2 regions of the Pseudomonas sp. GW822-FHT02E03 genome follow, and region 2 is predicted to be linked to the other one. Evidence: riboswitches for the same ligand, from Rfam matches in the RefSeq annotation. Region 2 holds a riboswitch; the other holds the start of a gene.
What was found. A riboswitch is a leader RNA that binds a small molecule or an ion and turns the genes downstream of it on or off. The one in region 2 is predicted to bind cobalamin.
Positions count from the first base shown of each region.

Region 1: another riboswitch for cobalamin. It lies ahead of cobO (cob(I)yrinic acid a,c-diamide adenosyltransferase); the one in region 2 lies ahead of cobW (cobalamin biosynthesis protein CobW).

Region 1 covers NZ_JBXAOA010000046.1:31,187-35,681, reverse strand. Annotated here, with positions in the region: gene cbiB (adenosylcobinamide-phosphate synthase CbiB) at 1-144, opposite strand, end outside; gene bluB (5,6-dimethylbenzimidazole synthase) at 141-791, opposite strand; gene AC1RQB_RS24150 (cobyrinic acid a,c-diamide synthase CobB) at 788-2,170, opposite strand; gene cobO (cob(I)yrinic acid a,c-diamide adenosyltransferase) at 2,181-2,792, opposite strand; cobalamin riboswitch at 2,874-3,107, opposite strand; gene AC1RQB_RS24140 (hypothetical protein) at 3,280-3,864, shown strand; gene AC1RQB_RS24135 (PQQ-dependent sugar dehydrogenase) at 3,933-4,495, shown strand, end outside.
Region 2 covers NZ_JBXAOA010000011.1:8,103-12,597, reverse strand. Annotated here, with positions in the region: gene cobN (cobaltochelatase subunit CobN) at 1-1,225, opposite strand, end outside; gene cobW (cobalamin biosynthesis protein CobW) at 1,229-2,290, opposite strand; cobalamin riboswitch at 2,392-2,605, opposite strand; cobalamin riboswitch at 2,869-3,096, shown strand; gene AC1RQB_RS10840 (CbtB domain-containing protein) at 3,218-3,424, shown strand; gene AC1RQB_RS10835 (CbtA family protein) at 3,436-4,143, shown strand; gene AC1RQB_RS10830 (cobalamin biosynthesis protein) at 4,140-4,495, shown strand, end outside.

The DNA.
Region 1 (4,495 bases), on a different contig from region 2:
GCGCCAGCCGCGGCCACCGGAGTTGAAACGTTGCTCGATGCGATCGGCAAAACGACCGAACGCCACCAGCGGATGCCAGCGTTTGGGTTCACCCAGCAGCGCATCCAGCGCGACCGCGGCGACACTCAACAACGCCACACTCATTGACTCACTCCCCAATAATTTTCATACAGCAATTCGCTGAGTGGACGCGCCTGCGCCCAGCCTTCAAGTACCAGCATCGGCGCCGGATAGAATTCCTTGACCGGCCCCAGGCAAAGAACAGCCAAAGGCTTGGCCCCGGCCGGTAAGCCCAACAAGTCCGCCAACGCTTGCGGCTCGAACAGCGACACCCAGCCCATGCCCAGGCCTTCGGCGCGGGACGCCAGCCAAAGGTTCTGGATGGCGCAGGACAGCGAGGCCATGTCCATTTCCGGCAGCGTACGACGGCCGAAAATGTGCCGTTCACGATCGTCCATCAGCGCGGCAACCAGTACCTCGGCGCAGTCGTTGATGCCTTCGACCTTGAGCTTCATGAATTCGTCGGAGCGCTCGCCGAGGGCTTCGGCGGTGCGGATGCGTTCGTCTTCCACCAGATGCTGGATCTTGCCGCGCAATGCCCGATCGCTGATGCGGATGAAACGCCAGGGTTGCATCAGGCCGACACTCGGCGCTTGGTGCGCGGCTTCGAGCAGACGCCTCAGTAACTCGGGTTCGACCGTGCCGCCGCTGAAGTGCCGCATGTCGCGGCGTTCGGCGATGGCTCGGTAAACGGCTGCGCGTTCGGCTTCCGAAAATGCGTTGTCCGTCATGGCCTCTTCGCGAGCAAGCCCGCTCCCACATTTGAATTGCATTCCCCTGTGGGAGCGGGCTTGCTCGCGAAGGCGTCCTCAAGGTCAGGCACAAACAACGCAGCAATCGCCGATGGATTGGACGGGAAATAAAAGTGCACATAAGAAGCCGTCATCCGCCCCTCACGATAAACCGCCTCCGCCCCTCGCCCGCCATTGGGGCTCAAACCTCGAGCAATCGGCTCAAGATCAGTGCTGGTCAACGAGTGGTGATAGGTGTGCCCACGCAGCAAACCTTCCGGCAATTCGACCGCCTGCAAGGCCAACGCGGCAAGACGCTTCTGCATCACCGCCTCACCGGCCAGCAAGCCAACCAGTTCAGCGCGAGTGCCCTCGACATCGGTCAAGGAATCCAGCAGATACAGCATGCCGCCACACTCGGCCAGCAACGGTTTGCCCGCCGCGTGGTGAGCGCGGATCGCGGTCAGCATCGGCGTGTTTTGCGACAACGCTACATGGTGCAATTCGGGGTAGCCGCCCGGCAGATAGAGGCTGTCTGCCTCAGGTAACTCGCTGTCGCGGATCGGCGAAAAGAAAGTCAATTCGGCGCCCATGGCCCGCAGCAGATCCAGGCTCGCGCCGTAGGTAAACGCGAAAGCTTCGTCCCGGGCCACGGCAATCCGCACACCGGCCAGCAATGGTTCGGCTGCGATCATTTCAGGCGCGGCGAATTCCACGGCTGGCGGTAGAGCCACATCGCAACTGCTGGCCAGTGACTCGGCGGCTGCATCGAGACGCAGGTCGAGATCGTTCAATTCGCTGGCCTGAACCAGGCCGAGATGCCGACTTGGCAATTCGATGCCGGTCTCCCGGGACAGCGCGCCATACCAGCGCAAGCCTTCAGTCAGGCTGCCTTCGAGCAACTGCGCATGGCGCACGGTGCCGACCCGGTTGGCCAGCACACCGGCAAAAGGCAAATCCGGCTGATAGCGTGCAAGACCCAGGGCCAGCGCGCCAAACGTCTGCGCCATCGCGGTGCCGTCGATCACGCCGAGCACCGGCACACCAAAGTGCCGCGCCAGATCGGCGCTGGACGGCGTACCGTCGAACAGCCCCATGACGCCTTCGATGAGGATCAGATCGGCTTCACCAGCGGCCTCCCACAATAGACGCCGACTTTCTTGCTCGCCGACCATCCACATGTCGAGTTGATAAACCGGCGCACCGCTGGCGCGCTCGAGAATCATCGGGTCGAGAAAATCCGGGCCGCATTTGAACACGCGAACCTTGCGCCCCTGATTGCGATGCAAACGGGCAAGCGCGGCGGTGACGGTGGTCTTGCCCTGACCGGAGGCCGGTGCGGCGATCAGTACCGCCGGGCATTGACGATGGCTATTCATAAAGTGCAGTTCACAACTCGACGCCTTTTTGCGCTTTGATTCCGGCCTGGAAGGCGTGCTTGATCATGCCCATTTCAGTGACAGTGTCGGCCAGTTCGATCATCTCGGGCTTGGCGCCGCGACCGGTGACCACCACGTGCTGCATCGGCGGTCGCGCCTGCAAGTCGCTGAGCACCTGATCGAGATCGAGGTAGCCGTGCTTGAGGGCGATGTTCAACTCATCGAGCACCACCAGACCAATGGCCGGATCACGCAGCAATTCGCGGGACACCGCCCAAGCGGCTTCGGCGGCGGCGATGTCACGCTGGCGATCCTGGGTTTCCCAGGTGAAGCCCTCGCCCATCACATGAAAACGCACCTGCTCCGGAAAGCGTCGGAAGAACAGCTCCTCGCCGGTGCTGGTGCGCCCCTTGATGAACTGCACCACGCCGCATTGCATGCCGTGGCCCATGGACCGCGCAAGCATGCCGAACGCCGAGCTGCTTTTGCCTTTGCCGTTACCGGAAAGCACCAGCAGCAAACCGCATTCATTCGGCGAGTTGGCGATGCGTTCGTCGATCACCGCTTTTTTTCGCAGCATGCGCGCCAGATGGCGTTCGTCACGATCGGGGGTATCAGTCATGGGGGAGCTCTCCGTTGAGGCTGGATAACGGCGGGCAGGCACAAGAATAGACGGCAAGAAGCCTGGCATCGCCCACCGTGATGCCGTTGGATGAATCAGGCCGGTCTCCGGGCTCATGAGCGGCGTTTTGCCTGACTGCGCGCCTTCCCATGTTGACATCAACACAGTGGCTCAAGGCGCAGTCTTCTCTCATTTACCGTTGCGGGGGCAGCGCCGGGATCGTGATCATTCTTCACTGGAAGAAATTCACTCACCGGCTTCCCTGTTTCACTCTGTCGGCCACCGCCACAGAGCACCTGAAACAAGCCGCGAAGGTTAGAGGGTTGGGGGTGGAGCGTCAATTAAAGCCGGGGCGCCGCTGAGCGAATAACTGCCGCTGAGCGAATAACTGCCGCCGATCAATTAACTGACGCCAATCTTGTGCCACACTGCCAGCAGTGATATCAAAGAGCCACAACCTGACAACACAATAACAAGGGTGAGCCACATGCAAGGCATGATCATCAGCAATCCGAAGCTGGAATTCCTGCGGCCGGTACTGGAACGCTGGTTTGACTGTATCGACCGCTACAACACTGTGCGCGGCGATAACGATACACCTTACTGGTACGACGAAAACGCCAACCTCGGTCTGCTCTCCGCCGCGGCCTGGATGGCAGAAATGGTCACGCTGGCACAGACGTCGACCCGCAAACAGATCGAAGAAGGCGAACGCAACGCCCGCGCCGATCTGTTTATCGCCAGCAGCGAAGAACGCGCGTATCTCCAGGCCACCCAGCGCTGGCCACGGGTCAATAGCCTGAACCTGACGCAGGCACTGGCGGACATCACCAGTGACGCGAAGCGAATCAGCTACGCCAGCGATCTGAAACTCGGCTGTCTGTTTGTCGCGCCACAAAAAGCCCAACACAGCGCCACCCCGGAAGAACTCCAGGACATGGTCGACGACCTGCAAAAGCAACATACCTGCGCCGTGGCCTGGTATTTCCCTTACGCCTACCGCAAGTTGCGCAATGAAGCCGGCAACTACCATCCAGGCATCGCTGTTCTGCTCAAGGAAGCCCGCGGCTGACCGGTTGAACCATCGAACGTCTACGCTTCTCTATGATTACGTCAATGCATTCATAGGGAAGATCAGTAATGCGCAACCCCCAACTCGTTTTCATCATCGCGCTCGCCGGAGGGCTCGCCGCCTGTGGTGAAACCTCCAGCCTGCAAGTCTCGGATGGCACAGGCCCCTCGCCCAAGCTGCCAGAACCGAATAAAACCCTGATCCCGACGGTGAACATCGCCCCGGCGATCGGCTGGCCTGAAGGTAAGAAACCTGTCGCCGCGACCGGAACTCAAGTGGCGGCGTTTGCCGAAGGCCTCGATCATCCGCGCTGGCTCTATGTGTTGCCCAACGGCGATGTGCTAGTGGCCGAAACCAACGCACCGCCTAAACCCGATGATGGCCAAGGCATTCGCGGCTGGGTCATGGGTAAAGTCATGGGCCGTGCCGGTGCTGGCGTCCCCAGCCCGAACCGCATCACCCTGCTCCGGGACAAGGACCACGATGGCGTTGCCGAAACCCGCACGGTATTCCTGGAAAACCTCAACTCGCCCTTCGGCATGACCCTGGTCGGCAATGACCTGTACGTCGCTGACACTGATCGCCTGCTGCGTTTCCACTATGAAAACGGTGAGACGGCGATCAAGTCGCA
Region 2 (4,495 bases):
GGATGTTCAATGCCGCAGCCGGAGTATCAAGGCCAACGCCGTTGCCGATACGCCCATCGCGAGTCGGGTAGTTGGCGAGGATCAGGGCGATGCGTTTTTCGCCGTTGGGCACTCGCGCCAGATCGATCCAGCGCCGAGCCAGTTCAGCGACAAAATCCATGCGCTCAGGTTGCGGCCGGTAGCAGACCACGTCTGACTGACTGCGCTCACTGCGCCAGGCCAGATCCTTGAAGCTGATCGGCCGACTGATGATCCGCCCGTCCAGCTCCGGCAGTGCGATGTGCATCGCCAGGTCGCGGGGGCCGAGACCTTGTTCGCTGGCGCGCCAACCGGGTTCATTGTCCTGGGCGCAGATCGCTTGAATCACTGGAATGTTGCGGCGAAACGGCCGCAGGTGCGGTGCTTCGGGGCTGGACTGGGCGAAACCGGTGGTGTTGAGAATCACCCCTGCCTCGACTTCATCCAGCAAGCCCTCGACCACCGTCAGACAGCCGGGCTCTTTCAAACTGGCCAGCGCAATCGGCAACGGATTCAACCCCGCCGCCTGCAAACGCTGGCAGAAAATATCGATGAAACCAGTGTTCGCCGCCTGCAAATGCGAGCGGTAAAACAGCACCGCCGCCACCGGCTGATCAGCTTGCCAGTCGGCTTGCCAATCGCTCAATTCAGCGGGGCTTTTGTGCGGGTGGTAAATCGCCGTGCGTGGCAGGGTTTGCGGTTCGCACCATGAGTAGTCGCGATCCAGCCAGCGATTGGCGAGGCAGCGAAACAGGTCGAGTGCGTTGGCCATGCCGCCCTGACGCAGGAAGTGCCAGAGCCGATCGCGGTCTTGCGCGGTTACGGTGCTCAGGTCACTGAGTTCCGGGTCCGGGCGATCATCCCCCGGCACCAGAATCAGCTGCACGCCGCGTTCGGACAATTCCACCAGCCGCTCAATGCCGTAACGCCAATAGGCGATGCCGCCGTGCAGCGAGATCAGAATCACTTTGGCGTGGCGCAGCACTTCGTCGACGTAGAGATCGACCGAGGCGTGATTCTGCACCTGCATCGGGTTGGCCAGGCGCACGCTCGGGTAATCGTCGGGCAACTGCTGCGCCGCTTCGGCGAGCAACGCCAGGCTGGAATCGCCGCTGCACAGGATCACCAGCTCGGCGGGAGTTTGTCCAAGGTCGGCAATGTTGTCATCCGACACGAAACCGCCGGGCTGAGTCCTGAGCAGGTGCATGGTTTAAACGCTGAGCGCAGCGCGCAATTGCGCTTCGAGCGCAGCGGCGTCCAGATCCTGACCGATCAACACCAGACGCGTGGTGCGCGCTTCTTCAGCGCCCCACTGACGGTCGAAGTGCTTGTCGAAACGCGTGCCCACGCCCTGGATCAACAGGCGCATCGGCTTGTTCGGCACCGCAGCAAAACCTTTGACCCGAAGGATGCCGTGCTGGACCACCAATTGAGTCAGCGCGTCCATCAGCAGGCTTTCGTCGGCTTGTGGCAGCTCGATCGAGATGGAATCGAATGCGTCGTGGTCGTGGTCGTCCTCGCCTTCATGGTGATGATCGTGATGGCTGTGGCGGCTGTCGATGTGTTCTTCCGAACCGGCGCCGAGGCCGATCAGCACGTCCAGTGGCAGACGACCGCTGCTGGCTTCGATGACTTTCACCGCTGGCGGCAGTTCTTCGGCAACTTCCAGGCGCACGCGGGCCAGGTCTTCAGCGCTGATCAGGTCGGCCTTGTTGAGGATCACCAAGTCGGCGCTGGCCAGTTGGTCGGCGAACAGCTCGTGCAGCGGCGACTCGTGGTCCAGGTTCGGGTCGAGTTTGCGCTGGGCATCGACCTGATCCGGGAACGCCGCGAAGGTGCCAGCAGCAACGGCCGGGCTGTCGACCACGGTGATCACCGCGTCAACCGTGCAGGCGCTGCGGATTTCCGGCCATTGGAAGGCTTGAACCAAGGGCTTTGGCAGGGCCAGGCCCGACGTTTCGATGAGGATGTGGTCGAGGTCGCCGCGCCGCGCGACCAGTTCGCGCATCACCGGGAAGAATTCTTCCTGAACCGTGCAGCACAGGCAGCCGTTGGCCAGCTCGTAAACACGGCCGTTGGCTTCTTCTTCGGAGCAACCGATCGAGCACTGCTTGAGGATTTCGCCGTCGATGCCCAGCTCACCGAACTCGTTGACGATCACTGCGATGCGACGGCCCTGGGCGTTGTCGAGCATGTGGCGCAGCAAGGTGGTTTTGCCCGAGCCGAGGAAGCCGGTAACGATGGTGACGGGGAGTTTGGCCAGTGTTTTCATCGGATGCCCTTTGGCAAGGTGGCGGGCATACGGGACGACAATCGCAGCGGCAGGTGCGCGCGCGCAAGAGTTCCGCCACCGGATCACCCCGCCCGGTTGTAGTGAGAATCTGTGTCGAGGCAGGTCTCCTGGCTGACGGTGTGCCAATCGTACGACTGGCGTTTGCTGCGCCTTCCCGCGAACCTGATGGATCAGGGTTTGCAGTGGCGTGGCAGCGAACATCACCGTTCACAGTTGCGGGGGCAGCCGCGGCATCGACCGCGTTCCCTTCTTAGCTTCGGCAAATGCCGAAGAACCTCGAAAGCGCAAGGCTACGCATCGTGTGGGGGCGGGTCAATGTCCGTGCACAGATCTGTGGTGACTCACAGGACGCCTTCGCGGGCAAGCCTCGCTCCTACAGGAATAGTGTCGATGATGATCGTTCCCACGCTCTGCGTGGGAATGCCTCAACGGACGCTCCGCGTTCGGCTGTGAAAGGGACGCGGAGCGTCCCGGGCTGCATTCCCACGCAGAGCGTGGGAACGATCAACTCAAACGAGAACCCATGCCAATTGACGCCCAACCCCCGCCCATGCTCTCCTACACGCCTTGTTACGGGTGCCCTTCACAGGGTGAAACGGGAAACCGGTGAATCATGTGCTTTACTCTAAAGCCATGTCAGTCCGGTGCTGCCCCCGCAACGGTAAGCGAGTGAAGCGTCAAATCCACTGTGCCCGTCATACGGCATGGGAAGGTGATGCTTGCAGGTTTGGGCACAAGCCCTGCCCCTCGCGAGCCCGGAGACCGGCCCGCAACACAAAGTGACTTTTACGTTCACTGAATAACAAACCCGCGGTGGGCGGGCGCTGTTCGAAATCTCTGCGTGCCCCGGCGTACGGAGGTTTTCATGCGCTCTATTCACCCGCTGACAGACCAGAGGGAAGCGCCATGTCGATCATCAGCAGCACCGCCAGCAACACCGATAAAAAGAGCACGATCAGCACCACCACTACCCTGAGCCAACGCCTGACCGCCGCTTTTTGTGCGTCGATCCTTGGCGCCAGCCTTGTGTATTTCGCCGGTTTCTCGCACATCGAAGCGGTACACAACGCCGCGCACGATACCCGTCACAGCGCCGCATTCCCGTGCCATTGAGACCTGCTGACATGATCAAGCGTATTGCGCAAACCGCAGGTTTCACCGGGCTGCTGGCCGCCCTGCTGCTGACCCTGCTGCAAAGCTTCTGGGTGGCTCCGCTGATTCTGCAGGCCGAGACCTACGAAAAATCCGAGCCGGCCGCGGTTGAAATCCACGAGCACGCCGCGGGAGCTGTCACCGCTCACACCCACGATGCCGAAGCCTGGTCGCCTGAAGACGGCTGGCAGCGCGTGCTGTCGACCACCGGCGGCAATCTGGTGGTAGCGGTGGGTTTCGCCCTGATGCTCGCGGGCCTCTACACCTTACGCGCTCCACGCCGTACCTCTCAGGGCCTGCTTTGGGGCCTGGCGGGTTACGCGACGTTCGTGCTGGCGCCCACCCTCGGCCTGCCACCTGAGCTGCCGGGCACTGCCGCGGCGGATCTGGCGCAACGGCAGATCTGGTGGATTGGTACTGCCGCGTCCACCGCTGTCGGCATCGCGCTGATTGTGTTCAGCCGCCACTGGCTGATGAAGATCCTCGGCGTGGCGATTCTGGCCGCTCCGCACGTCATCGGCGCGCCACAACCGGAAGTGCACTCCATGCTGGCTCCAGAAGCCCTGGAAGCGCAGTTCAAAATCGCTTCGCAGCTGACCAACATGGCGTTCTGGCTGGCCCTGGGCCTGATCAGCGCCTGGTTGTTCCGCCGCAAAAGCGATGGCCAATACTCCGCATGACTGACGTCAGCGCAGCGCCGACCCTGGTGGTCGGCCTGGGCTGCCAGCGCGGCTGCCCCGTCAGCACGCTGCGGGCGCTGCTTGATCAAGCGTTACAGGCCCATCAAATCGAGCTTCGTGAGATCAAGGCCCTGGCCAGTATCGACCTGAAGCGCGAAGAACCCGCCCTGATCGAACTGGCCGAACAATTGGCATTGCCATTGATGTATTTCAGCAGCGAACAGTTGGCTGGTTATGAACCGCAACTCAGCCACCACTCGGACATCGCGTTCGAACGCACCGGCTGTTACGGCGTAGCGGAAAGTGCCGCGCTGGCACTGGCCGAACAATTGGCTCAGGCACCGGCAAAGTT